3 regions of the Cellvibrio sp. KY-YJ-3 genome follow, and region 3 is predicted to be linked to each of the others. Evidence: predicted binding sites of a transcription regulator. Region 3 holds the regulator's gene; each other region holds the start of a gene.
The links. Region 3 encodes sigma-54, which starts transcription at its own class of promoters, with help from an activator protein. Its sites were predicted from a motif close to TGGCACANNNNTTGCNNT; they were not measured.
Positions count from the first base shown of each region.

Region 1: the regulator sigma-54 is predicted to act here: its motif matches at 5,745-5,762, upstream of flgB (flagellar basal body rod protein FlgB).
Region 2: the regulator sigma-54 is predicted to act here: its motif matches at 6,984-7,001, upstream of D0B88_RS05780 (ammonium transporter).

Region 1 covers NZ_CP031727.1:3,048,910-3,058,764, reverse strand. Annotated here, with positions in the region: gene flgG (flagellar basal-body rod protein FlgG) at 1-484, opposite strand, end outside; gene flgF (flagellar basal-body rod protein FlgF) at 553-1,296, opposite strand; gene D0B88_RS12915 (flagellar hook-basal body complex protein) at 1,536-3,938, opposite strand; gene D0B88_RS12910 (flagellar hook assembly protein FlgD) at 4,007-4,708, opposite strand; gene flgC (flagellar basal body rod protein FlgC) at 4,720-5,169, opposite strand; gene flgB (flagellar basal body rod protein FlgB) at 5,261-5,662, opposite strand; gene D0B88_RS12895 (protein-glutamate O-methyltransferase CheR) at 5,952-6,827, opposite strand; gene D0B88_RS12890 (chemotaxis protein CheV) at 6,880-7,836, opposite strand; gene flgA (flagellar basal body P-ring formation chaperone FlgA) at 8,017-8,811, shown strand; gene flgM (flagellar biosynthesis anti-sigma factor FlgM) at 8,990-9,310, shown strand; gene D0B88_RS12875 (flagella synthesis protein FlgN) at 9,406-9,855, shown strand, end outside.
Region 2 covers NZ_CP031727.1:1,375,184-1,385,038, reverse strand. Annotated here, with positions in the region: gene D0B88_RS05815 (LamG domain-containing protein) at 1-437, shown strand, start outside; gene D0B88_RS05810 (general secretion pathway protein GspF) at 457-2,046, shown strand; gene D0B88_RS05805 (hypothetical protein) at 2,230-3,447, shown strand; gene D0B88_RS05800 (hypothetical protein) at 3,507-4,403, shown strand; gene D0B88_RS05795 (hypothetical protein) at 4,569-5,159, shown strand; gene D0B88_RS05790 (polysaccharide lyase) at 5,284-6,066, shown strand; gene D0B88_RS05785 (GNAT family N-acetyltransferase) at 6,059-6,817, shown strand; gene D0B88_RS05780 (ammonium transporter) at 7,033-8,352, shown strand; gene D0B88_RS05775 (hypothetical protein) at 8,404-9,033, shown strand; gene xerC (tyrosine recombinase XerC) at 9,051-9,855, opposite strand, start outside.
Region 3 covers NZ_CP031727.1:4,120,331-4,130,185, reverse strand. Annotated here, with positions in the region: gene motB (flagellar motor protein MotB) at 1-552, shown strand, start outside; gene yjgA (ribosome biogenesis factor YjgA) at 618-1,136, opposite strand; gene D0B88_RS17525 (HPr family phosphocarrier protein) at 1,288-1,560, opposite strand; gene rapZ (RNase adapter RapZ) at 1,564-2,433, opposite strand; gene ptsN (PTS IIA-like nitrogen regulatory protein PtsN) at 2,446-2,895, opposite strand; gene hpf (ribosome hibernation-promoting factor, HPF/YfiA family) at 2,972-3,262, opposite strand; gene D0B88_RS17505 (RNA polymerase factor sigma-54) at 3,367-5,019, opposite strand; gene lptB (LPS export ABC transporter ATP-binding protein) at 5,187-5,912, opposite strand; gene lptA (lipopolysaccharide transport periplasmic protein LptA) at 5,918-6,475, opposite strand; gene lptC (LPS export ABC transporter periplasmic protein LptC) at 6,462-7,073, opposite strand; gene D0B88_RS17485 (HAD family hydrolase) at 7,077-7,616, opposite strand; gene D0B88_RS17480 (KpsF/GutQ family sugar-phosphate isomerase) at 7,648-8,619, opposite strand; gene D0B88_RS17475 (phospholipid-binding protein MlaC) at 8,893-9,552, shown strand; gene D0B88_RS17470 (BolA family protein) at 9,760-9,855, shown strand, end outside.

The DNA.
Region 1 (9,855 bases), 1.1 Mb from region 3:
GCGTGTAGGCATTTACTGTACCGGTCGTGCCGATTGTAATTTTGGTAGCGCCCTCAGGCACAATAATGGCGGGCTCTAATAAATAACCGTCGGCATTTACTAATTGGCCTTCGCCATTAATTTGCAGTTGGCCATTGCGGGTATAAGCAATAGTGCCGTCAGGTTGTAACACCTGTAAAAATCCGTGACCATCAATCGCAACATCGAGCGACTGCTCTGTCACTTGCAAGGTACCCTGGGTAAATTCTTTTTGTGTGGCGACGACACGCACCCCCGCCCCCAACTGCAAACCCGATGGCAGTTCCGTTTCCTGAGTTTGCTGTGCGCCGGGTTGGCGTTGGTTTTGATACAGCAGATCTTCAAATACGGCGCGATCACGTTTAAAACCAATGGTGCTGGTATTAGCAAGGTTGTTGGAGATGGTAGTTAACTGGCGATCTTGTGCTGACAAACCAGTTTTACTTACATAGAGGGCGGCGTGCATAATCTTTTCCTCATTTGAAGCGCAGCAAAATAAATAACAGCGCGCTTACTATGTCGACCTAAAAACAATTAGGACATCTGTAACAGTTGGGTGGACGCGGCCGAGTTTTCATCGGCGGTTTTCATTAATTTCACTTGCATTTCGTACTGGCGCGCCAAGCTCATGATTTGGGTGAATTCATCAATTGCATTGACGTTACTGCCTTCGAGCATGCCGCTGCGCAGCGTCACTTCTGCCGCAGGTAAAGCATTTAAACCATCGCGCTGACGAAACAAACCGTCATCGCCTTTTTCCAGTTGTTGAATATCGGGATTCACCAAACGAATGCGCCCTACTTCCACCATGGCTTCCGGGCCTTGCCCTTGGCCAACAATCGAAATCGTGCCATCTGCGCCTATTTGTACTTTTTCATTTTCAGGAATATTGATGGGGCCCCCATCGCCCAATACCGTCAAACCATTTGCGGTGCGCAATACGCCCGCTGCGTCCACCGCAAAATTACCGGCGCGGGTATAGGCTTCGGTACCATCGGGGGCCTGCACGGCAAAAAAACCATCGCCTTGAATCGCGGCATCCAGTGGGTTATTGGTTTCGATCATGGGGCCAGAGGTGAAATCCGCACGGGGGGATTCCGTCATGGCATAGGCGCGCGTGGGATGACCATCACCGTAATACACACCCATACTGCGCGACTGTTCGAAATCCGCACGAAAACCGGTGGTGCTGACGTTTGCCAGATTATTGGCGCGATTAGCCTGGGCCAGCATGTTGTGCTTGGCACCAGTCATGGCGATAAAAAGGGCTCTGTCCACAGGTTACTCCTGAATTCACGGCCAAAAACCAAACGTTGGTTTTTTGGCGGTTTTGTTGTTATCAGGAGTTTTGCAAGAGCGGTGCCAAGTTGGTGATACTTAGCAAGCCTTTGATATGAAAGGGAAAAACACAGAAATACGGAGCTGTAAAACAGCGGAAAAAAAACTTGCCACAAAAGAAGCGGCAAAGAACTTCCGCTCTTTGCCGCCGGGGTGTGGCTGATTGTAAAGGGTTAGGGTTATCTCAGGTTGATAATGGTTTGGGTGGTCGCATTGGCCGTTTCAATGGTTTTTGCGTTCGCCTGATAGTTACGCTGGGCGATAATCAAATTCACCAATTGCTCTGACAAGTCCACGTTGGATTCCTCCACTGCACCAGCGGTGATATTCCCCAACTGCGCAGAACCCGGCGCACCAATAATCGCCTCACCAGTTTCAAAGGTTTGTGCCCACATGGTGTCACCCACTGGCTTCAAGCCCTCTACGCTACTGAAGTTCGCCAGTGCAACCTGCCCCAAGACCTGGGCTTCACCGTTAGTGAAGCGCGCGAACACAATCCCGGTATTGCTGATATCCAGCCCCGCCAAACGACCAGTGGCGTAACCGTTTTGATCCAATTCCTCCACCGCAAATACGCTGCCAAATTGAGTCGAGCCTGACAAATCGATTTGAAAATTCGAGCTTGCTGGCGGCTCAGCCACTGGGATAGTTCCGCCTTGCAATACGTTCAAAGGCCCAAGACCACCAAGTGGTTGGCCATCCTCCCCAATTGGAGTCCAGTTGGAGATAAGCATTGCATCGGTTCTGAACGGGTCGATATTACCGTCCGGAGTGAAATGAATGTTAAACGACGCCATAGTTGGCTGGGTATTCTGTGGTGACGGTAAAGTTGGATCGGGGTCACCTACGTTCTGGCCATCAATTTGTACATACATAGTCCAGTGGTTGGGTGATGTAGTGGGGTCAGCAGGATCATAGGGTTCTTTTACAAAATACTGACGCATCACATGCGAATTACCCAAGCTGTCGTAAACCACAGTATTTGTTGCATGGTTAAAGGTTTTTTGATCGATCGGATTAAAAGCATTAATCGGTATATCGGTGAAAAAGTTAGGCACATTGGTTGAACCAAACAAGCTGCCACCAAACACTGGCACAGTCGGCTCACTGCTAACAATGGAGTAACCTTCTTGCAAGGTGATGGTGACCTCCCCGCCAATTTTCACCCCATTGACCGCATCGTTAACGACTTGCGGTATACCTTGGCTGCCCTGGATTTCAGCATTGCCGCCAGCGGTATCAAACGTAAATTCAAGATCCCGACCCGTGGCCGACTCAACCAGCAAATTACCGGCATCATCAATGCTCGCACTGATACCAAAAAGCGTTGACGAACTAAGGGCATTAATTTCATCACGCAGCGCAGTCATATCCGGTAAACCGGTGGAGGTCAAATTCACACCATTAATACGGAAGGAGCCATTGTTGCTGAAGGTCGAGGCCAAGAGTGTCGCTTCGGTACTTGCTGTTGCCGATACACCGGCAAGTGAATTCAACTCAGAAGCGGTTTCATCGGCACTGGCACCGTATTCGCTGATGTAAGTGACATCTGTACCGTTAGGACCACGAATTACCAAAGTATGAGAGCCATAGTTGTTGGTAACTTCGGGAATACCAGCAGTATGTGCAGTCGGGTGCGGAGTACCGGCCGCCGTGCTCACGCCATTGATAGCCGTCGTTAATGCGTTTGCATCGGAGTTGGCCGCATCAATAGTCACAGCAACGGTAGAGGCAACGCCAGTTGCGAGGTCGCGAAAACCAATTTGACCGGTAACAGGGTCAGCAAATGCTTCCACATTCACAGGGTTTGCGGAATCAAAGTTTGCCGAGTTGATCAAGTTAGCTAAAGCCGCAGGTGACGACGCAGAACCGGAATTCAATACCAAATCCACATCGTCAGTCGCCAATGTAATTGGGTCGGTGCGGGAAATAGTAAATGCAGTAGTATTGGTTCCCGAAAAAGTAATCGGCGTTGCAATTGCGCCCAAATTCAACACGGTTGTGGTCGCAGTTTTAGCGCCAGTCTGGGCTTCATTGACCCCGGTGCCATTGGTGGCAAAACGCTGGCCAGTTGTTTCCAATACGGTTTCATTGGCATCCAAATTAAAAGAGGCGTTCACACCAGTGGTTTGACGCGGAGCCTGTGAACTCACATCAACCCGCAAGTCGCCCAGTACGCCGCTCACATTGCCATCTGCATCGGCAGCAAAACCTTGCAATAGCGAACCGGTACCGTTAACGATATAACCGTCTTTATCCAAACCAAAAGTACCCGCGCGGGTGTAGAGACGCTCACCATTTTTTTCAACGACAAAAAAACCTTCGCCATTTACTGATAAATCCAATTCATTTTGGGTGAATTTTAAATTGCCTTGGGTAAATTGCTGGCGAATATTTTGAATGGTTACACCACTGCCTGCCGTGTTGGAACCACCCCCCAATAGCGTACTGGTGTACACGTCACCAAATTCAGCGCGCGAGGATTTAAAACCAACGGTACTGGCGTTGGCAATATTATTGCCGGTCACCTGCAAATCGGTATTAGCTGCGCGAATTCCGCTTAATGCTGTATTAAAAGACATGGTACACCTCGCCCGGGGTTAATTAATTTTTGATACTGTGCCAAGTGTTTGGCTCACATCAAAAACTTTTAGTTAAATTGTTTTACTTGATCGGCCTCTACTGCACCAATACCGGCAAGGTTCAGAATCAACTTGCCATTCTCACCGATAGTCACACTATTTACGTTCGCACTGAGCGATGTATTTAATGTTTCCGCCTTACCATTTTGACTAGCAGTCACTTCAAATTTGTATTGACCGGTGGTGGCGGCATCATCGCCCGCCTCCCAATCCAATAACTTTCCATTCACTTCCAGGTTCTGCCCATCCCAACGGAAAACCGTCTCACCGGCAGGGACTTCGCCAATCGGAATTGTTTGCACCAATGCACCGGCACTATCGTAAATTCTCATGGTCATGTCTTTTGCTGGATAAGTGAGCTCTGTGCTGCCCGCCACTATTCCACCGGTAACCAAAGTGCTTTTATCAGATTCCACACTCACACTGCGCCCCACAAGAGAAGAAGCCTGCAGTGCATTATTCGACATAAAACTGTTAAAACTTTTATTCAAACGCTCCAGCCCTTCCACTGAACTAAATTGGGCCAATTGCGCAACAAACTCGGTGTTGTCTTGCGGGCTCAGTGGATTTTGATTATTCATTTGCGTGATCATCAATTCCAAAAACGCCGCCTGCCCCAACTCATTGGTAGTTGTGTTTGTGCTTTGTTTTTTGGTGATGCTGAGGTTATCAGTCACACTACTTGTTGCTGCTGCACCGGATACCGACATGATTCAGCTCCTTATTGACCGAGTGTTAATACACGTTGAACCATTTGTTTGGCTGAATTCATCACTTCAACATTCATTTGAAATGAACGCGAAGCAGCAATCATATTGGCCATTTCTTCAACCGGATTTACATTGGGATAAAACACATAACCCTCAGCATCTGCTTTGGGATGACCCGGCTCATAACGACGCTGCAATGGCGCATCGCTCTCAACAATCCCCATCACTTGCACACCGGCGGCAGCATCCACTTCGTTGTCGCTATAGGCACCCTCGGTGACACTTGCACGCATCGCTTCCTGTTGAATAGCAGCAAAAACAGGCTGGCGGCTACGGTACACTTCATCGACACTGGAGCTTGCCGATTGCGCGTTAGCCAAGTTGCTGGCAGTAGTATTCAAGCGCAAACTTTGCGCATTCATACCGGTACCTGCGATATCAAAAATATTTCCGAGTGCCATATCTTCACCTGTTCATTTGCTTGCGTTATCCCCGCAGGAGATAAGGGTTTACCGGTTGGGTCCAGCCATTAGCCTTAAGGGTTAATCGAGGTTACTCACCACGAATGGCACTGCGCAGGCCGGTAAATTTGCTATTCAAAAACTGGAAGCTGGATTGAAATGCCAGCGCATTTTTCATGTATTCCGCGTGCTCAATCTGATCTTCTACGGTGTTACCGTCGATGGATGGCTGTTGCGGCGTGCGGTACAGGGTGTCGGCTTCATTGGTGGCAAAGGCGCTGCCATCAATATGCCCTGATTGGGTAGTGGCGAGATTAAACCCGCTGTTACCAGTCATCTTCTGACTCAGGGCTTGTTTGAAGTCGATATCCTTGGCTTTGAAATTGGGGGTATCCACATTCGCCAGATTGTTGGCCAGCACTGCCGCGCGCTCAGAACGGAAACGCAATGCCGATTCATGAATACCCAATGCTTTATCGAAGGAGATGGACATAGTGCTTTCACCTTAAAAAATCGCGCCTGTACTAGCATCGCGGCCGGCAACCACAAGTGTTATTGCCACTGTTAGTGACGATAAAGCAATGCCTATGCCAAGCCCATAAAATAGCTATACCACATTGTTTTTAAAAGACTTTTTAAATTATAGAAGCGTGTAATACAGAAGCGGCAAACACAAAGCGGCAAAGCTTTTCCGCAGGCAGAAGAGGAACCGGCAACACATAAAAAAGCCGGGCAAAAGCCCGGCCGTTAGATGGTTCATTTAACTGTCATGGGTGAAACGATTAGATAGCGCGATAAAGAATTCCTGGCTCACAGCGAACCATTTCAAACAAATCGGCCACTCCCGCAAGCCCTTCCGAAGAGCCCAGGAATAGAATGCCTTGTGGTTTAAGCGAGGCGTGAATTTTCTGCAGGATCTGACGTTTTAAATCGCCATTAAAGTAAATCAGTACATTGCGGCAAAACACTATGTCGAACTTACCCAAACCGGCGTAGGAGTCCATCAAGTTAAGCGAGCGAAAATCAATGCGCTCTTTTACGAAAGGTTTAACTCTCCACATAGTCGGCGTGGGATTATCGAAGTACCTATCGAGCCGCTCCGACGACAAACCGCGCATTACCGAGAGCTTGTCATACTCGCCACTGCGTGCCTGATCCAGCACGGTGGACGACAAATCAGTTGCTACTATTTGCACCGGGCGCGCCAAGTTACCCATATTTTGGCGTTTATACTCTTCCACCATCATGCTGATGGAATAAGGTTCTTGACCTGAAGAGCAGGCCGCCGACCAAATACGCACCGGGCCAAACATGCGGTTATTACCGCCCATTAACTGGGGTAATAAGGTGCTTCTGAGATGGTCGTAGGGGTAATTATCACGAAACCAAAAAGTCTCGTTGGTGGTCATGGAGTCTATAACCTGATCTTTCAGTTTTCGGTTCAATCCATGCTTTAGATTTTTTACCAGCTCACCAAAAGAGGCGATTTTATTCTCCTCCAAGATGCGCCGGATACGATTGGTCACCAAATACTGCTTGTTATCCCCTAACGAAATGCCACAGGCATCCTCAAGAAACTGACGGAATTGGTCAAACTCAGCTTGGTTGAGATTATCGCCACCGAGCGGCTTGGAAAAAGGGGTAGGCTTATTACTCATAGACTCTCAATAAAAACGCTTGCCGCCGCACAATTGCAACGGCAATTACAACTTATGCCTGTTCGGGCGGCAACAAACTTTCACCGGTAATCGACAATACCCGGTCATTTACGCGTTTAGCCAGTTCATCCGGGTGGAACTTGGCAAGGAAGTCATCAGCACCCACTTTGCGCACCATAGCCTCATTAAATACCCCACTCAATGAGGTATGCAGAATAATATGCAAATTTTTGAGTTGCGGATGATTGCGCACTTCTGCAGTAAAGGTATAGCCATCCATCTCGGGCATTTCGATGTCGCAGATAATCATAATCAACTCTGCGTAGGGGTCTTTCCCCTCTTTAATTAAATCCAGCAGGTAATTAAAGCCCTCTGCCCCATCTTTTTTAACGGTAGTTTTAATGCCCATACCCTCAACCACACGCTGTATTTGTTTGCGCGCGATGGTTGAGTCATCAATGATTAACACGTGTTTTTGCACTACACGGTCGGCAATACCATCTTCGATTACACCGGCGCTAACTTCTTCACGCGCAGGCGATACTTCAGCGAGAATTTTTTCCACATCGATAATTTCAACCAGCTGGCCATCAACCTGAGTAACTGCAGTCAGGTAATGCTCCTTACCCGCGCCTTTTGGCGGTGGATGAATATCACCCCAGTTCATATTCACAATGCGTTCAACCGAACGAACAAGGAAACCTTGGGCCGTGCGGTTGTATTCGGTGATGATGACAAAGCAGCTTTCTATATCAGGCAATTCGCGACGCCCAATGGCGAGGTTCATATCCATAATCGGCAAGGTACCGCCGCGGATATGCGCAACCCCACGAACCACAGAACTGCGGCCAGGAATTGCATTCAATTGCGGACACTGAAGCACTTCTTTCACCTTGAACACGTTAATGCCGTACAACTGCTGCCCACCCAAGCGAAACAGCAATAGTTCAAGACGGTTTTGGCCAACCAGTTGTGTGCGCTGATTGACACTATCCATTACCCCAGCCATGCAATTACCTCATTGATTGTAATAGTCAGCCTAAACGCCACTTACTCTAACTGCCGCGAGCGGCACAGTATTTGCTTTATTCAACGTATTCAGCTTAGCGGCAAAAAAGTGTCAGACTTTAGTCGTTAGTAAAATAGCGCGAGTGGCACTCGGTTCTTACCCTTGAGGATAGGCCAAAATATGGAACTTCCTAGTTTTTGCAGTAATTTCTTCAGTAATTTTTTAACGGGCGGCCCCGTAAATAGGGCGTTCGTGCAAAAACTCGCCTACGCCACTGCAAATAACTGTAAAACTCTATTTGGCGCAAGCTTCCTTATTTTGCTCAGCAGTACTGCTACCGCACAGACCTATTCGACGCTGGCTCTAAAACAAGATGTTGCCAATTTTTTGGCGAGCCACTACCAACAAGTGGAACATGAACGCTTGGATATAAAGGTAGGCAATCTGGATAGCCGGCTCAGACTGGAGCGGTGCACAGAAGCGCTCGCCTTCAACCTACAAGACCCAACAGGCCTTGGCGGCAGCATTAGCGTACAAGCGCGCTGCCCTGGCCCTCAGGGATGGTCAGTGCATGTACCCGCCCAAATAATGGTTTATCGCTATATTCCGGTCGCTGCCCGCGCCGTCCAACGCGGCGAACAACTTAACGCAAGCCATCTTGCTGACAATTTGGTCAACATCAGTAGCATCCGGCAAGGTTATGCACTGACAGATGAAGACATTGTTGGCAAAGAAGCAAAACGAAACATAGGGCAAGGCGAGCCTTTTAAATCCAATAGTCTTGATGCACCCACAGCCATAAAACGGGGTGAAAGCGTTACCTTGCAAGCTCAAGCGGGATCAATAAAGGTTCTAAGCTCCGGTGTCGCCCTCGCAGATGGGCGCGTCGGCCAGAAAATCAGAGTTCGCAATAGCTCATCCGAACGGATAGTCACTGGTATTGTGCTGAACCAAGGGCTTGTCCAGACACTATGAGACCCGACCTTTTAAGAATAAAGTTTTTAAAAATGTTGCTAAAGTAAATCGGCACTTGGCCGATAGCCATATCAGGAGAACCAGAAACCGGCGCTCCATATGTCACGACATAGCAACCGCGACTTTTGTAGATTACCAGCCGTTAGGCTTAATGCTTAGCAGCTTAAAGGGGAAAAACATGATTAATACCAACAACTCACTTGACTCAGTCAATGCCAAGGGTGCCCGCAGCAAGCCTGCCGCGACCCCCGCCGCAGATGCGAAATCCAATGACACCAAGGCGCCACAGGCTGCAACTGCCAAGGCCCCTGGCGATCAAGTGGTATTGAGCCAAGAGGCGCAGACACTTGGTCGCCTCCAAAGCAAAATCGACAGTGCCCCGGACGTCAATCTGGAAAAGGTTGCGGAGATTCGCCGCGCTATCGCGGAAGGGCGTTTTGAAATAAACCCCGAACGCATTGCGGAGAACATGCTCAACCAAAACGACTTACTTGGCTAAACCCGGTGTAACCACTCAACACGCCTCCCCTGCGTTGTTTAGTGTTTTACATTGAGACACTATCCGCCCATTCAGGGCCATATAAAGAGGTTGCTATGTCTCTTGATACCACTCTACTGCGGCAGATGCTTGCGCAGGACTCATCTGCAATTGAACAGCTTAAACAGCTATTACTGGAAGAACGCGAACAACTTGCCCAGCGCAAACAAGATCGCCTTGCCATCATCGCAGAACAAAAAACCAGCCTTGTTGAGCAGCTCAGCCACAATAGCAAACAGCGCATGAAGGTTCTTAGCGCCCTTAACCTTCCCGCTAACGCGCAAGGCTGGGACTTATTTCTACAACACAACACCCTCACTATGCCCCTGCGGGAAGATTGGCAGCAACTCGTTCGCAACTTTGAAGAATGCCAAACCATGAATGGCATTAACGGTAAATTGATCGCCCGCTCGCAACAGACCCTGAACCACATGCTGAACCTGATACGCGGCAAAGTCGCAACAGCCTCGCTTTACACCGCTCAGGGCTTGAAAAGCGAGCAGACA
Region 2 (9,855 bases), 1.7 Mb from region 3:
TGAAACAGCAGCTGCCAACACTGACCAATCTGGACGGCTTCCTCGCTGCGCAGCAAATGGGCATCACCCAATTGACCGTGGCCTATTGCAACGCGGTAGTGGGTAACTCCAGCGCGGTCAATACGGCGCGTGCGGCGCTTTTCCCCGGCTTTGATTTCAGCGCTACCGCCAATGTCGCGTTTAACACACCCGAAAAACGCGACTTGATTATCGAACCGCTGCTGACGCGCCTGTTGGCCAATGAAGTGGCCGATGGCGCCAATCCACACAGCCAACTCGATGGTCAAGCTGACCCCGCCGAGCTGCGTTTGGAACTGAACCAATTGATCGACAACATGACCAGCTGTGGCAGCGGTTGCGCCGCCGACCGCACCCTAACCACCGTTAAAGCCACTTGCGCCGCCTCCCTCGGAAGCGCCGTTATGTTGTTGCAATAATTACCGGAGCGAACCCGACATGGCCAAATTCAAAAAACCACTGCACCCGGACGCCCCGCTGCTGCTCAATAACCATCGCCGCCCGGTCACCCGCCGCGAGCTGATCGCCCAAGGCTTTAAACTCGGCTCAGGCACACTCATTGGCGGCTCGCTGATGAGCATTCTGACTAACCCCGCCTACGCGGCGGATGTCACTCTGTCGGCCGATATCGCCGCCGCGCGCGATGCCTGTGGCATTGCCGCCCAAGGCGCGGGCAAGATTCCGTTTATCTGTTTTGATCTCGCCGGTGGCGCCAACTTTGCCGGCTCCAACGTGCTGGTCGGCCAACGCGGCGGCCAAGAGGATTTCCTCAGTGCTGCTGGCTACCAAAAACAGGGGCTGCCGGCGGATATGGCACCCAGCGCCTCCACTGCCGCCACGCTGATCGATAACAGCCTCGGCCTGTTATTCCATGCCGACTCGCAGTTATTGGCAGGTATTAACTCCAAGGTCCAAGCCACCACCGCCGCCAATATCAACGGCGCCGTCATCGCCGCCCGCTCGGAAAACGACACTGGCAACAACCCGCACAATCCTATGTACGGCATTTATAAAGCCGGTGCCGCAGGCTCATTGGTGGATCTCATCGGCTCGCGCAATAGCGATTCCGGTGGCAACTCCATGGCGCCCGCCTCGCTGATCAACCTGGAAGTTCGTCCCACTAAAGTGGATAACCCCAACGACGTAACAGGCTTGGTGGATGTGGGCGATCTGGTGGATTTGATGAGTCAGGAAGACATAGTCAAAACCATGGAATCCATCTATCGCATTAGCGATGCCAAACTCAACGCCATGGCCAGCCTCGGCACCAGCAAAGACGCCCAACTCAAAGAGCTACTGCGCTGTGGCTATGTCAAAAGCGCGGATTTGGCCGCACGCTTTGGCAACCCGGCAGATATAGACCCGATTGCCGATGCCGATATAGTCGGCGCCAACGGCATTTTTTCGTTCGACGAATTTGATCGCGACGGCGAACTGCGCAAAACCGCTTCAGTGATGAAGCTGGTTATTAACGGTTATGCGGGCGCAGGCACCATCACCATGGGCGGTTACGACTATCACACCGGCGACCGCTCCACCGGCGAAGTACGCGACGAACGCGCCGGCCGCTGCATCGGCGCCTGCCTCGAATACGCCGCACGCAAAAATATGCCGCTGATGATTTACGTCTTCAGCGACGGCTCAGTATTCAGTAACGGCATGATCGACGACTCCATGGCCGGGCGCGGCAAAGGCGTCTGGACCGGCGACGACCAACAAACCGCCTGCTCCTTTTTCCTCGTCTACAACCCAGGCGGCCGCCCGCAGCAATTGGACGGCAGCCTCACCGGAAAACAAATTGGTTTTATGCGCCCCAGTGGCGACGTAGAAACCTCCGGCAGCCCAGCGGCAAACAACGTCAATCTGCTAGTAGAAACTGTCGTACTCAACTACATGGCACTGCACAACCAACAAGCCGATTTCGGTACAGTATTCCGCGGCCACGGTCTGGGCAGCGCAACCATGATGGACAGGCTTACCGCCTTCCAACCCATCGTAAACGGCACCATCGGCAATCCGCCCGCCTAAACAATTTCTCTCCCCCAGCAAGCGCTTAAGCCGGTACTCTGTACCGGCTTTTTTATGTGATGCAATTTTCCTCCTACGCAGTTCACATCATCACCATTAAGTTTGGTTTCAACATTCCTCTTGTATCGATCAATTGGCTAATATCGCGCTTGTTTACACCTATCCCAAAAAGGAGATTGTTTTATGGATACCAGTATCAACCAATTCACCCAACTATTATTTCGCCATGGCGCGATACAAACTTCGCCAGAGCATGTGGCGATGTTGAATTCGCAAGGTTTTGTGCTCTTCCAAGGCAAATTTGCCACATCCAGCTCTAATGGTTATCAAGTTCTGCTGAGCGGTTACGCAAATTATGTTTTGGACAAAGAAGAACAGAAAAAAACTGCTGGAGATCTGGATAAATTACTGACAGAGCTCAAGTCTGTCCCACGCTCACCAAATGCACGTATCTTAAAGGGCAGCATAAGTACATTCAAAATAAGCAACAATTCTTATAGGGTTGATTACAAAATAGCAAATGGACAGGTACTTGTTTACAACATACAACCAGTGGACAAGCTACAGAAACAGCGCGACAGACAAGAACAAGCTGCGCTCTACAAAGTTAAAAGAAATGAACAAGGCATATGGCAAGTCGGCGGACGCGTTGAATCGGTTAATACCCGCTACGCAGCCGTTAATGGTCAATCTAATAATCTGGCCAAAGCATCATGGCTGATGGGTAGCCATTTAGAATACGAATTCAAAAATCTGCAGGAATACACCTTATTCCATAACCCTAGCGTTGGTGGCGCAGGCGATACATGGGAATCATTCCGGGACAAAATGGGCATCACCACAAGGGTAACCAAAAAATTTGCGCAAATATTAGCGGAGACCCAAGCTGCCGGGAATGAAACTGGATGGGTTGCACACAGCCAAGGCGGTGCGATTTTCGCAGAAGGAGTACGTTATTTATTGAACAGCCAGAGCAGCTGGGCGCTTAACAAGCTTCGGCTGAACGGTATACGCAATCCGGATAAGGGTGAACTATTGAATAAACAAAGCGTTGCCTTCCATGCTAATGCTAATAACAATCTGCGCTCCAAGCCGTTGTTTTCCCGCGCAGGAATTAAAGTTCTCGCTATTCGCGCCAATGACTACGATATGGTGCCTAACTTAATCGGGATGAACACCTTAAATCCACGCAAGTTGTTAGGGTCACTGGTATATTCCAGCCATGTATTTAATGGCTCAGTAGCGCAAAGCCCTCATACCTTAATGCAAGATCAGACAGCTTGGGATGCCAACATGGACAATGGCCCCGGCAAAGGCCGGAATATAATCCAAAAGGCATTTAATAAAACCGAAAAAACAGCATCCAAGCTCGTAAAACCGCGCCCCAATTATTTACCCTAAACCTGACGAAAAGAATCATTATGCCAACTAACAGGGTCTACAAATTACTAGGAATAATTATGATGTCCGGACTGAGTCAATTATTAGGATTAACCGCCAACGCCGCACCAACAATATATCCACGGCAGGTAGATTTATCAGGCAATATTTTTCATTTTGCAATGCCTGAAAACTTTAGCAAAGATATGCCTGCGGAAAACATGGTAGAAAAACTGGATATTCAGGACTTGGAGAAATTTACCGACCCCGAATACGGAAACATTATCCGCCGCTGGTGGGACATTAAAAAACCAGGTTTTTTTGGAAAAGAAATTGGTACTGTGATGATGGACATATCGGTTCAGAGGGCTCCAGACAACAAACAAAAGCTACTTCATGATAAAAAGTTTAATCTTGCAGATCGCATGGACTTTATAACAATGATTTATGATCATTTACATCAGAGATATAATCCATTAAACATTGAAGCCAAAAAAAATTACGGCGAAGAAAATGCATATCACTTTGGAATTGGCTCATTAGTTGGCGATCAATTGCGATCACATTATCGTGACTACACCTATAATGATCAAAAATGGATAGGATACAGTGTATCAGCCCCCTTAAATCAAATAATAATTGGCTTTGTCATGCCACTCACTTCCGATGCGTATTTAGAGCTGACATTTACCTACAGCCCCAATCAAAATATTTCCTCCCATGAGTTTTTTGAGGTTGCAGACAAAACAACACAACCAATAGAAGATAGCTTACGGGTAAATTTCATTTCGAATAACCCTATTAAAAATGCCGTCGAAAAAGACTGGCTGAACACCACCAACAATGAAACCCTGGCATTACATAAAGATAAATTATTAATCCCTCTTTTTGGGCCAAACATTTATCAACGATTGGAAGAAAGCAAAAAAAAGGCACTTGAATTAAAAAAAGAGCTGGATCGTCCTTTAGAAGAATAAAACTAACCTCACCAGCAATCATCAAATGCCCAAAATTTTGGGCATTTGATAGCAACTAGCTCCTCCCCGAATACAAAAAATATGCATGGCGTAAAAATAACACTTCGAATACTTGCTTTCTTAATTCCCCTATTGTGCTCATGCAAACCAAACGCCGAGCCTATATTGAAAGAGGAAACATACGAAACAAAAACTATATTCTTCACTAGAGAAGATGACGCTTCTCCCATGGGACACTGGAAAACAAATATCGAATACCCAGTAATATTAAACAACAGCCCAACAATTAAGAAAATCAATGCTTCCATTTTACAAATGACCACAGAGTTTCAATGCGATGATCAAAATGGGGATAAACAATTTCATGCAGAAGTTACTCTGACAAATGGCAAAATTTTCAGCCTCAAGTTTTCAGACTCTTGGTACTGCCCTGGAATGCCGTATACTAAAGGTAGAACCGGCGCAATAACATACAACTTGAAAACTGGCAAAGAAATTGAAATCAATAATGAAATTGAACGCAGCATGAGTGTAGAGTTAAATAAAAAGCTTAATAGCGGCCTGACCAAAGCATTAAAAATAAAGCAAATAGAGGAGGGGTGCCCAACCGAATCAGGTTACTTCTACTTAACAAGACATGATGTGGTTTTTGTGAACAAAAGTGATGACCAAGAAACCTTGCAATGTGAAGTTGAGTTTAGGATCAACCGCGAAGAAATGAAAAAATACATCACAGAGAACTCTGCCCTTCTGTAAGCCTAGCTGCGGAAAGCATTCGCATTTGGCGACTGCTATCCACTAGCGATAAAAAGCAGAGCAGGCAAGCTACATGTAAGACTTAATTATCGCAACAACCCTACAGCCAAAGAAAATAACGCCCATGAAACAAGCACTCCAAGCAGCAACCCTAGCCTTATGTTTTTACACACTCAATGCCAGCGCCAGTATTCTCTGGCAGGGTGATTTTGAAACCGGCGATATAAGCCAGTGGAGCACACCGATTAATCCCGCAGGACATTCGGTGATTTCAGACTGCGTATTTGACGGCAAGTACGCCGGAAAAATCACACTCACCGGTGATGAATCATTTTTGTGGCACGGCAATAAAGATTTGAACCGCAGTGAATTTCACCATCGCTATACGGTAGGTGAAAACAATGAAGGCGGGACACAGGAAGGGAGCGATGCTTTTTTTGCGTTTAGTTTTTATTTGCCGAAAGAATTGAGCAAACACAAACACGAATTGGGTTATTGGGAATCCAACAAAAGCTGGCAACAAATGTTTCGCTTCAACATTCACGGCAGCGAATTGAGTTTTCAGGAAACTGCCGCAAAAAATGTGCTGTGGAAATTGCCCAAGGGCGCCGCACCCGGCCAATGGCACCGCGTCGCCTTGCATATTCACTGGTCAACAAACCCAAAACTGGGTTCAACCGAAGTCTGGGTCAACGGCAAACACATGGGCAAAAATAATTTCCAAACCCTGCCAGTAAAAGACGCCCTGATGTTTACCCAAATCGGCATTCTGCGCAGCCAGGAAAACAGCACCGAAGAAATATTAATTGATGGTGCCCTGCAAACTGACAACCTCACCGAGTTGTTGGAACGCAATCGTTATTTGATAGGCAAAACCTGCGGGCAAGTAAGGAGAGTGAATGAATAAGCGAGAAATAATGTGCGCCTACAATCAGCACGAAAGAATTAATATCACGCTTCCGGGTTTTCAAAAACAGGCATCGGCCGACATCGTCAGATTGGTATCAGAAACCGCCCAAGGCAGTCATATCGCGTATTTCAATTTGCACGCAAATACAGCGAACGAAGCAATTAATAATGAATTGGCATACTTCAAACAATTAAACCAATCGTTTGAATGGAAAACCTACGACACCGACTCGCCGTCAGATATTGGTGAACGGCTATTAGCCCATGGTTTTCAACAAGGGGAGCCCGAATCATTTATGGTGCTAGATCTGGATTCCATCCACACTGAATTTGATGAGCCGGATTACATTATTGAGGTTTCCGACCTGGCCGGAATTAAAGATGCCATAACCGTGCAGGAGCAGGTCTGGGGTGGAGACATGAGTGATAGGCTAATCCAACTGTTTAGCGCCAAGAAAAACGCGCCAGAGGGTATATCTATATACGTAATTTATGACCAAGGCGCGCCAGTAACTTCAGGTTGGATTGTCTACAACGGCACAAGCCCTTTTGCAGGTGTTTGGGGCGGCAGCACACTCAGTGCTTACCGGGGCAAGGGATATTATTCCGCGCTGTTACATAAACGCATCAACGATGCAAAGAAAAAAGGCAAACAATTCCTGACCATTGATGCGTCAGACATGAGCCGCCCGATTGTGGAGAAATATGGTTTTACCCTGATTGCGACAACAACGCCCTATTTTGCCTAACACCTTAACGCATTCAATTAACCGCAATACCGACGAATCAAATCAGTGCATTGCAATGCACTACTTTCTGCACAAAGCACAGCAATAGCGCACAGCAATCTAAATGAGCTAACCGCAATACCTCCCCGCAACTGCGTTCCACACCAAAAAAAATTGCCGCCGTAAATGGCACATGAGTTGCAAAACTACCTTCATTCATATCAAAGGTGGTGCTTATGCGATTCGTTTATCTTGCACTTGCTTTCTTTCTCTCCTCGCTCAGTGCCGGCAGTCATGCCAGCGAAACTTCCATCGCCGATTTAAGCAGCTCACTTAACAGCAGTTGGGTGGTGCTCGCAGGTGTTCTTGTGTTTTTTATGCAGGCCGGTTTTGCGCTGGTGGAAAGTGGCATGTCGCGCGCGAAAAATGCGGTGAATGTCATTATGAAAAATTACATGGATGTGTGCGTATGCAGTTTAATTTTTTGGGTACTGGGTTACGGATTGATGTTTGGTATTAATACTACCGGCTGGTTTGGCAGCAGTCATTTTTTACCGGCGGATTTAAGTGATTGGGATTGGACCTTTTTATTTTTTCAAATGATGTTTGCCGCTACCACGACAACAATCGCCAGCGGCGCCATGGCAGAGCGCGTGCATTTTCATGCGTATTTAATTGGCGCCTGTGTGATTGCCGGGTTCATCTACCCCGTATTTGGCAGCTGGGCATGGGGCAGTAATTACGAAGGCGATGGCTGGCTCAAAGCGATGGGGTTTATCGACTTTGCAGGCTCAACGGTTGTGCATTCCATGGGCGGCTGGATTGCCTTGGCGGCCGTGATAATTTTAGGGCCGCGTCTTGGGCGTTTTAGTCACAGCGGCGAAGCGCGACGCATTCCCGGCCACAACTTAACCATGGTCGCACTGGGCGGTTTTATTCTCTGGTTCGGTTGGTTTGGTTTTAACGCTGGCTCCACGGTGGCGGCCAATAGCAGCATCGGCAAAATCGCACTGAATACTCACTTGGCGGCCTGCAGCGGCGCGCTGGGCTATATGCTCATCAGCAAATTATGTAAGCAGGCGATTTTATTAACCGGTACGGTCAATGGCAGCCTCGGAGGCTTGGTGGGAATTACTGCTGGTTGCGCCACCATGGAGCCACTGTTTGCCATGCTCACCGGAGTGATCGCCGGTGTTATTAGTTTCCTCGGCCCGAAATTATTAACCAGCTGCAAAATCGACGACGTAGTGGACGCTGTGAGCGTGCATGGTTTTTGCGGCGCTTGGGGCACCTTGGCAGCGGGAATTTTTTATGCGAGCGACATGTTTGATATGAGCCGCATTACCGTACAACTTATTGGTATTGGTGTCGCCTTGGTGTGGGGCTTTGGCATTGCTTATTGCGCATATTTTTTAATTGATAAATTGGTGGGCATGCGCGCCAGCAGTTTGCATGAACAACGCGGGCTAGATTTCACCGAACACGCCGAAATTGGCTACCCGGAATTTCAGGATACCCGCGCATTGAATCAAGAGGCGTTAAACGCCCAGCGCTAACTGCGCACTAAAAACCACTCGCTAATCGCTCTCTATAAAACCGAGGCTCATGTGACACCCGAACAAAAACGCAAAGCCGTTGAAGTGGCATTAATGCCCTTTATTCACGGCCAAACGCTCGCGCAAGCGTTGGTATTGTGGGATGAAAAATATGCCCACAAACCTACCTTTGCACTGCAACATTATCTGCGTGAACTCTGTAGCGATATCGAACTCGCGCATATGCGCTCGCGAATGCTGCAAGCATTAGTCGCCGCTTTTTCATCACTGCAAGACAATCGCCAAGAACAGCATAACGCTCCCATTGCGACAGCAACCAAAAGTGCTGCCAACAAAAACCACAGTTCACCTGAACTGCAAATGTTTATGGCATTAGTAGAGCACCTGATCAACAGCGCCAAAGGTGACAACGCAACACGGGTGCGTTTGTACGTATTGGAAAATGTAGAAAAAATTCCACTGCCGCCCAACGACCGCCGCGCATTACAAAGCTGGCTCAATCAAATCGAACCCCTCACCGGCACCACCCCCACCATCCATTTAATGCAGCAGGTGATTAATCTCACTTACGTGGGTTTGTGCGAATATCTCGGGCCAATTAAAGCCGACCAACTATTGCAGCAAAGCGTAAGCGCAGTGCAACGCGCTTATCCGTTATTGAAAGTGCAAAGCTTGTTGTGAATGAGTAGCGTGGAAAATTATTCCGCATCTGGATCAGTTTTACGCCCCGCACGCGGATGCGCTTTGTCGTAAACCTTGGCGAGGTGTTGGAAGTCGAGGTGGGTGTAGATTTGGGTAGTAGAGATATTGGCGTGGCCGAGCAATTCCTGCACTAGACGTAAATCACCGCTGGACTCGAGCATATGGCTGGCGAAAGAGTGACGCAGCATATGTGGGTGGATCGGGTTATCCATACCCTGGGTGATGCTTAATTGTTGCATGCGCATTTGCACCGCGCGATGGCTGATGCGGCCGCCGCGCTGGGTGGTGAAGAGGGCGGGCTCGTTGTCTTGGGTGTATTGTCGGCGCGCGACGAGCCACTCTTTTAGTGCGGCAATTGCCATGGCGCCGACGGGCAGCAAGCGGGTTTTGCGGCCTTTACCGGTGACGGTGAGCATGGCTTCGCCCCAATCGATATCGTTCAGATTCAAACTGGTCACTTCTGCCAAACGCAAACCGGATGAATAAATTAACTCCAGCAGCGCGCGGTCGCGTTTATTAATAAAGTCATCACCTTCCACCGCCACAAATTGTGCGGTTTGATCCACGTCCATGGTTTTGGGTAACAGCTTGGGGGATTTGGGTGCACTGATGCCGTCGGCAACATTATTTTTCATCCACCCGCGACGAATACAAAATTGAAAAAAACTGCGTAGCGATGACAGCCAGCGCTGTAAACTTTTCCCGCCCAAGCCTTCCCGATGCAAATGCGCAACCGCGTTGCGCACATGGCTCATCGCTACCAGATTTAAATCCGTTAATTTTTTTTGCGCACAATAGTTG
Region 3 (9,855 bases):
CAAATTAAGGATCAGATCCTCATCGATTTTACCGCGTTGGGTTTACGCATCCAGATCGTCGATAAGGATCAGCGGCCGATGTTCGATGTGGGAAGTGCCAACCTCAAACCTTATTCGGTGGATGTGTTGAACGCCCTTGCACCTATCCTCAATAAAGTGCAAAACAAAATCAGCATCACTGGCCATACAGATTCAACACCTTACGGTGTTGGAGCTACCTACACTAATTGGGAGTTATCTGCTGATCGCGCCAATGCCGCGCGCCGCGCGTTGTTGCAGGGATCTTATCCAGAAGAAAAAGTAGCCACCGTTCAGGGTATGGGCTCAGCCGCTCCCTTTCTGGTGGATCGCCCGAATGAACCCATTAACCGCCGCATCGCCATTATTGTGCTGAAAAAAGCGGTGGCCGATGCTTTGGGTAGCGGGGCAGGTATAGACAGCAGCAAGCTGATCAACAGCAGTGATACCTTCACAACACCACCGCCAGCCGGCCCTAAGATTTTGTCGCCAACAGAGGTGAATGACGCGATTGATGCGGCCAATGCGCCCTGATGTAATTCCAATTGCCATAATGAAAAAGCCCGGATCATGTCCGGGCTTTTTCATTATGGGCAGTCTCAGTCTTGTGCAGCGAGTTGATCGCGAATGAAACCGAACAGTTTGCGTGCATTGGCTGGCGGTTTGTTCTCCTCTCGCTCCTTTTGCGCAGCGCGAACCAGTTGGCGTAAATGTTGTACATCAAGACCTGGGCAGGATGTTACCAGTGTCTGGAATATCTGTTTGTCACCTTCAATCAGCAAGTCTCGGTAGCGTTCGATCTGGTGTTGGCGATGCACGTATTGATCGCTGCGGTTTTGCATTTTATCAACCGCTGCTTTGATCTCCTCGTGATTGCCCTCGCGCATCAAACGGCCAATGTATTGAATCTGGCGACGACGTGCTTCTTTAGGGGGGAGTTTGCGCGCAATGTAAATTGCATCCAGCATTGTGTCGCTCAGGGGAATACTGGCGAGCTGCTTTTCGTTCATATCAATGAGACTTTCACCCAGCGCTTGCAGTGCATGCATATCGCGTTTCACTTGCGATTTGCTGAGGATGTAGTCATCGGGATTGATGTCGTCGTAGTTATAAACCATAAAAATATCTGTATTGATCGGGTGAGTAGCGGCTGGTGTGCAGATTTATCTGCCAATCGATTGCCGATAACAAGGGAAACGGTGTAAAAGGTCGCGCAGCTTAGTGCACTCAAGCGGTAGTAACAACCGCTTTAGATTAACAATAGAGTATTTATTCGCCTTCTTCAAAGCGATCAGCAATGAGTGCACGGATGGCAGTCATTGCCGCCTCGGCATCATCACCTTCTGTGCTCACTTCCAGGCGGCTGCCACAGCTGGCGGCAAGAAGCATTAATGACATAACACTTTTGGCATCGGCCCATACGCCGTCACTCACCCGCGCTTGCACATTAGCCTGAAACTGGTTGGCTAAGGTGGCAAGTTTCGCGGCAGCGCGTGCATGCAGTCCGCGTTTATTAATGATGTCGAGAGTTTCAATTGCCATGATTTAATGTTTTTTGTGTTTATTGATATCGCGATGTCGAACCTGAACATCACTAAAACTCTGGTCAAAATAGCGTTGTAGCTTTTCTGCCAGGTAAACAGACCTATGCTGGCCACCCGTACATCCCACTGCAATGGTGATGTAACTACGATTGTTCGCCTGATAGCGCGGCAGCCAGCGTGCCAAATAGTGCTCGATGTCGTCGTACATCTCTTTGACGGTAATCTGTTCCTCCAAAAATTCGATTACATCCTGATCTTTGCCAGTAAGCGGGCGCAGGTTAGGTTTCCAGTGGGGGTTGGGAAGGCAACGTGCGTCAAATACCAGATCGGCGTTTACCGGAATACCATGTTTGAAGCCAAAGGATTCAAACAAAATCGCCATCGTCGATTCGCTGCGGCCTACAACACGTTCTTTTACCAAGTCGCGCAATTCGTGCAAATTTAAATGACTGGTATCTATGACCTGATCGGCACAATCGCGAATAGGTTCAAGCAGCTGCTGCTCTGCGGCGATGGATTCCTCAAGGCTGGTGTGTTTATCCGACAGCGGATGCTTGCGCCTGGTTTCGCTAAAACGTTGGATAAGTACGGCAGGTTGAGAATCCAGAAACAGGGTTTGAAATGGCAGGTGCGCTTCTTTCAGTGTACTTATCATCTGCGGGAATATATTCAGATCCTGCCAGGCGTTGCGCACATCAATGCCGATTGCAAAACGCTGTTGGTCATCTTTATGAATTTGTATTTGTGCAACCAGCGCGGGTAGCAGGCTGACTGGTAGATTGTCGATGCAGTTAAAGCCTACATCTTCAAGGACATGCAGGGCGGTACTTTTTCCTGAGCCTGAAAGCCCGCTTACAATCACGAGGTGCATGGTATTGACCTGCTAAGGCGCTATAGCGACCTGATAAAGTGCGGCATCGCTATCGGCAGCACGCAAACGCTGGCGATAGTCAGCATTATTCAGCGCCCCAGCCAGAGCGGCCAGTGTTTGTAGATGCTCATCATGAGCATCTTCGGGCACTAACATGGCGAAGAGAATGTCCACAGGCTGGGAATCTATGGCATCAAAGTCAATCGGGTCAGCCAATGTCAGGAGTGCACCGATCGTGCCGCTGCAGTTTTCAACCCTGCAATGCGGAATGGCAATGCCGTGTCCTATACCGGTTGAGCCAAGTCGCTCGCGACCAATCAAACGGCGAAATAACTCATCGGCATCAATGCCAGGAACATCCTGTGCGATGGCGTTGGCCAGTAGTTCCAGAGCACGTTTTTTGCTGCCGCCTTCAACGGCACACAAGGTTCGGCCGGGGCTAATAAGATTTTGAATTTGCATGGTAGGAGGTGATTACCAGGAATCTCTCAATTGTTGAGGCAGTGAGCGGAGATGATCTCGCTGCCTCCAGGGTGGGTTAGCGATGACTACGCATCTTTTCTTTGTGCTTGATTAATTGGCGGTCCAGCTTATCGGCCAATGAATCAATTGCTGCGTACAGATCTTCGTGAGTGGCATCCGCAAACAAATCTTTGCCGCTGACATGGATGGTTGCTTCTGCTTTTTGAATCAACTTATCGACGGAGAGGATGACGTGAGTACTGGTAATGCGATCGTGGTGGTGGCTCAGGCGCTCAATTTTGCTGCTGACATAGTCTTTCAGCGAATCGGTAACTTCCAAATGATGACCACTGATATTTATTTGCATAGATACTTCCTCTCGATAGAAACAAAATGGTTGTGATCAGCACAACCTAACAGCTCGTCCGTGATTTTCTTCCGAATTTCGTATTTATAACCGGTTAATGATAATTAAATGGTTTTCCGCTCATTAGAGGGTGGAATATTCAGCGACTCGCGATATTTTGCAATGGTACGACGCGCTACCTGAATTCCCTGTTCCGCGAGCAGGTCGGTGATTTTGCTATCGCTCAACGGTTTTTTGGGGTTTTCCGCACTCACCAACTTTTTAATAATTGCGCGAATCGCTGTTGAAGAGCACTCGCCGCCGCTATCGGTACTAACATGGCTGGAGAAAAAGTATTTCAGTTCGAAGATACCCTGCGGTGTGTGCATATATTTCTGGGTGGTTACCCGCGAAATAGTGGATTCATGCATCTCAACAATTTCAGCGATATCGTGCAGCACCAGCGGCTTCATGGCTTCGGGGCCGTAATCGAGAAACCCGCGTTGTTTTTCCACAATACAACTGGCTACTTTAAGCAGAGTCTCATTGCGGCTCTGTAAACTTTTCAGGAACCAGCGGGCTTCTTGCAAATTATCCTTGAGAAATGTGTTGTCGCTGCTCGAGTCCGCGCGCTTTACCATGGAGGCATAATTGGAATTGATACGCAGGCGCGGTGCAATTTCCGGGTTTAATTCAACAATCCAGCGGCCATCGCGCTTTTCAACGAACACATCCGGTACTACATATTCCGTGTCACCACTGGCAATAATATCGCCTGGGCGAGGGTTTAGGCTTTGGATCAGGGTGATGGCCTGGCTCAACTCGGCCTCTTTCAGTTTGGTGCGGCGCATTAACTGACGGTAGTCGCGACTACCCAATATAGGCAAGTAAAGTTTGGCGATTAATTTTGCCGAATCCAAAAAGGGTGTTTTGGGGTCAAACTGTTGTAACTGCACCAATAAACATTCAGATAAGTTTTGGCTGCACACACCGCAGGGATCAAACTGCTGCAGCCGGTGTTGAACTGCAACAACTTCATCCAGTTCCAGCTCTTCAAAATCGCCACGCATTCCTTCGAATATTTCTTCGATGGTAATAGACAGCATGCCGCTGGGTTCAACCGCGTCGATAATTGCCATCGCTAACACCCGGTCGCGATCTGACATGGGCGTTAAATTGAGTTGCCACATCAAATGATCATAGAGTGAGTCGGTAACAGCGCGACGACTTTCAAAATCATTGTCTTCATTATCGTAGTTGCTGGAGCTGCCGGTTGATGAGGTTTGGTAAACATCGTCCCAGCTGGTATCTACCGGTAAATCGCTGGGAATCGAGTCGCTCCAGTCACCGCTGTCGGCGCTGAAACTATCGCCTTCACCATAGACATCGCTATCACCAAAGGATTCCCCATCGCTAAAGCTTTCGCCCTCGCCAAAACTTTCAGATTCGCCGTAGCCAGGTTCGTTGAAGTTATCAGCGGTTGATGACGAGAAATTGTCGCTGGCACTGAAGTCGGCGCTATTGTCGGTGCCGGATTCTGCAGCAATTTCCTGTTGGCGGGTGTAATCAATCTTATCGTCCGCACTGCCTTCATAATCGCTGCTGGTAGTTGCTGAGTCAAAACCTTCCTCAACTTCCAGCATGGGATTGGATTCGAGTGCCTCCTGGATTTCCTGTTGAAGATCCAGCGTGGAGAGCTGCAAAAGACGTATCGCCTGTTGCAGTTGGGGAGTCATTGTCAGCTGTTGGCCGAGTTTAAGCTGGAGAGATTGTTTCATTGTTGTAGCAACAAACCCTTATTTAACGCGGGATGGAAAACATCTGTTAGGTGGAGTTTAGTCAGGGTTTGCGCTTCAAGCAACATACTTAAGCAAGCTTTATGCCTAGTAGCCAAATAATATTACTTGTCAAGTTGTTTGTCGGGTGGTTAAGGCGTTTGTTGAACTCACAGGCGAAAGTGTTCGCCCAGATAGACTTCGCGGACTTTGCTGTTACTCAACACTGTATCGGCATCACCTTCGGCAATAATGTGCCCTTCGCTTACGATATAGGCCGTCTCGCAGATGTCCAAGGTCTCGCGTACATTGTGGTCGGTAATAAGAACGCCAATCCCGCGATCTTTGAGGTGACGGACTATTTCTTTGATGTCGTTAACCGAAATCGGGTCAACACCCGCAAAGGGTTCATCGAGCAGGATAAATTTAGGGTCTGTCGCCAGTGCGCGGGCGATTTCTACCCGGCGCCGCTCACCACCTGAGAGTGCCATGCCAAGGCTGTCGCGAATATGGGTGATGTGAAATTCGTTCAGCAGTGCTTCCAGTTTTTCTGCGCGTGCTTCCCGATCCAGGTCTTTGCGAGTCTCAAGGATCGCCATAATGTTATCGGCGACGGTAAGTTTGCGGAAAATGGATGCTTCTTGTGGCAAATAACCAATACCGGCACGTGCGCGTCCATGAATTGGCAGTTGGGTGATATCGCGATCATCAATTAATACGCTGCCATTATCTGCCGGTACTAAACCGGCGATCATATAAAAACAGGTGGTTTTTCCGGCGCCATTAGGGCCCAGGAGCCCAACAATATGGCCGCTCTCTACTGTGATAGAGACATCGATAACCACTTTACGTTTTTTGTAGCTCTTGGCGAGGTGTCGCGCGTGCAAACTAGGCATAGGAATCAGTTGCTATTGGCTGTGGATGAGGGGGCCTGTAGGTCTTCTGGTTTCGCGGATTTAGGGGGAATGACTATCTCTATTCGTTGTCCTTCGCCAGTGTTGTTGCCTTCTGCCTTCATCACTTCTTTGACCAGATCGTAATCGATATGTGGGCCACTCATGACGGCACCATTTTGCTCAACGGAAGCATCTTCAATGAGTAGTAAATGCTCGTTGTTGGGGGTGTAGGTAATTTGTTTGGCGGATGCGGTGACTACCCCTTGTTCTGCTTCCGGCTGTTGCTGGAATTTCGCAGGGCTGCCAGTGGCGATCATTTTTTCCACGCCACCTTCATTGTTGGTGTGGATGATGATTGAGTCGGCATTGATAATGAGTGAGCCTTGGCGGATCTCAACCGAGCCTGTGTAAGTTGCCACCCCGTTTTTTTGATCAACGGTCAGGTTGTCAGCGGAGCCGCGGATAGTTTCATTTTTGTCGCTTGGTAACGCCCAAGCTGTCACCGAACAGCATAAGCCCGCGAGCAGGGGAAGTATTTTAAGCAGTGATTTAGCGCGGTTCATAAGCGGCCTTAACTTGGGACTTTAACTGAAGCTGACTATTGGCGAAGTCTGCTTCCATGCCTTGGGCCGACATCTGGCCTTTTGCGCTGCGCATCTTAACAGCTTTGTCGGTGCGCGCGAATTGTGTCTTTGGGAATAGGTCCAGTAGGCTGGTGGTGATACGTACAACACCATTGGAGTTGGTTTGCTGTTGAATCACGACATCATCCTGCAGCCTGATGAATTCACCATTGAGTTGGCTTTTGCCTTCGCGCGCATTAACTAGCCAGGGCGCAGTAGCGTCTTTGTCGTAAAAAGCCATGGAGGGTTGTTCAAAGAATGTGTAATCGCGCTCCGAAGGGCCGTCTGCGCTGATTTGATAATGGGTTACTTGTGGTGTCGTTAGTTGATAGCGAAGTGTTCCCTCTGGACTGTATTCGCGTGTCTCCACGGATTTCATGTAGTACTGGGGAAAACCGCTGGACTCATATTGGCCAGGTTGAATGTCGTCTTTGTGCCTGAGTGAAAAGGCAAAAAACACCACCACCAAGGCAAAGGCGACTAGCCAGGGCCCCGGAATATGCTGGTGTAATCGCTGGATGCGCTGTAATAGGGCCATAATTTAGTGAGTGCTTCCAGTGAGGTAGGTATTTAAGGCGGTATCAAAGGTATTTTGTGCTTGCATTATAAGATCACAAGCTGCGCGCACCGCACCTTCACCACCGCGTTCGCTGCTTTGCCAGTGCGCGCGTTGGGCAACACTGAAATGGGCATTGGCCACAGTGAAGGCAAGGCCGACCCGTGTCATAACGGTAAGATCCGGCCAGTCATCACCCATAAAGGCAATTTCATGCAAGGCAAAGCTGTGATGCTGGAGTATTTCCTGTAGTGCATTCCACTTGTCTTCGCGGCCTTGTACTAAAATCTCGATTCCCAAATCGTTGGCGCGTTTGGCAACCAGGTTGCTGGTTCGTCCAGTAATAATCCCTACTTTAACGCCGGTTTTCTGCAGGGCTTTGATCCCTTGTCCGTCCAATGTGCTGAATGATTTAAATTCTTCGCCGCTATTGCTGAAGTAGAGGCGGCCGTCGGTAAGTACGCCATCCACATCTAACAATAAAAGTTTGATCTGTATGGCGCGCTCGCGTAATTCTGAGTTCATGCTCTGTTCCTGATGGTGCTGCAATTGCAGGTTAGATGATGCCTGCGCGCAACAAGTCATTGATTTTTACGACACCGACAAGCTGTTTTTGTTCGTTGCTGACCAGTAGTACGTTTATTTTTGCTTCTTCCATTACCGCTAATGCTTCAGCAGCGAGCATGTTCTCGCGCAGAATTTTGGGGGTGGTGTTCATTAACTCGTATGTTTTAGCGCTGCGCACATCTACACCGCGATCAATACTGCGGCGTAAATCGCCATCGGTAAATATACCAAGTAGTTCATTATCGCTATTCATGACGGTTGTCATGCCAAAGCCTTTTTCTGACATCACCATTAATGCATCAAGTAGCGGTGTTTCAGGGGAGACGCGCGGTATATCACCGCCGGTATGCATGACATCTGAGAGGCGCAGCAGTAGTTTGCGTCCCAGCGCGCCACCGGGGTGAGAGAAGGCAAAATCTTCCGCGGTAAAACCGCGTGCTTCCAGCAGTGCAATGGCGAGAGCATCGCCCATTACCAATGTGGCAGTGGTGCTGGAGGTGGGGGCTAAATCGAGTGGGCAGGCCTCGTGAACTACACTGATGTCGAGGTTCACTTCAGCGACTTCGCCCAATGTGGATTGGGCATTGGCGGTCATGCTGATAATTTTGATTCCCGCGCGTTTTAATAGTGGCAACAGGGTAACAATTTCGCTGGATGTGCCGGAATAGGAAATGGCCAGCACTATGTCGCTTTTGGTGATCATGCCCAGATCACCGTGACTTGCCTCGCCGGGATGAACAAAAAAGGCAGGGGTGCCTGTGCTTGCCAGTGTGGCTGCGATTTTTTTGCCAATATGACCGGATTTACCCATTCCGGTCACTATAACTCTGCCGCTACAGGCCATTATCAACGCGCACGCACGGGTGAAGTTGGCATCGATGCGCTCACTTAATGCGTTAACGGCTTCTGCTTCAAGGCGGATAGTGCGTAGTGCAGAGCTAAGATAATCAAAACTGGCCATGTGACTATTCCAAAAAGCGGGAGGGCATTATAGCGGTCATGTTCGCCAAGGCGAGGGGCTGCGATGTTTTTTCCGCTTTAGCGGTTATCGAGCGGCAGATCAAAATGCTATAGTCCGCCGCGCAAACCTGCTCGCTGCGCCTTCAGGTTAAGTTAACCTCCCCTTTGGTTCAATAAATCGCCACACCCACAATGTCCTTAAAAAGAATGGCACCATAAGGAACTAGCGCTGTCCGAGTTTCGGTCACCTTAGTCTGGCTCAGGGCCAACTTGAATGAATTCATCTGACTTAATGGAAGGTTTTACCATGAAATATCTGCTTACCAAAATATCCGGTGCTGTTCTAAGCACGTTTTTATTATTCGGCGTCCATACAGTTGCCCAAGCAGCTGACGCGAATCAAGAACCGAAAGTTATTGTTGAGTCGGTTGCACAGGAACTCTTCGGTTTGGTTAAGGAAAAAAATGCGGCTAAAACCGCAGACGATATCTATTTCAAGCAGGTAGAAAAGGTACTTGATGAAGTGGTTAACTTCCCTTTCATTGCTGCTTCAGTGATGGGCAAGTCCACCTACAGCAAGGCCACTCCCGCGCAACGGACGCAGTTCCTGAAAGTGTTTAAAGATGGCATGGTGAAATCTCTGGCTAAAGGCATTCTCGGCTATGCAGATAGCAAGGTTACACTCGCGGGTGTGGTGACCGATCCCAAAAACGCCAAGCGCGTTGTAGTAAAGCAAGAAGTAATGGCTGAAGGCACTAGTCACAAGCTTGATTACACTATGGTGCAGGGCAAGTCTGGCGAGTGGAAGCTCATCAATGTGGTTCTCAATGGGGTAAATCTTGGGCAGTCATTTAGCGGTCAGTTTAAGGCCGGCCTGAAGAAGCATAGTGGTGATATTGATCAGGTGATTGCCAACTGGCTCGTGGATGCGTGATTTGTGATCTGACCTCAGTATCTTTTTATCCTCAACCCTCAGCCCCGGCTGGGGGTTTTGCATTTCAGGGGGCGGATTTTTAAGTGCGATATGGGCGACATTCCGGTAAACTCCGCGCCTTATTTACTTATCGCTAGATTATGTTCGCCCAAGGCTGTTCACTGCCTGTGACTGCCGGGTGCGAACCAGCCATTATCGGAAAATATTATGCAAGCCGAACAAATTAAAGCCCTGATTGAAAGCCAAATCCCTGAGTGTGATGTGAAATCCGTAGAGGTGCAGGGCGATCATATAGGTTTGGTG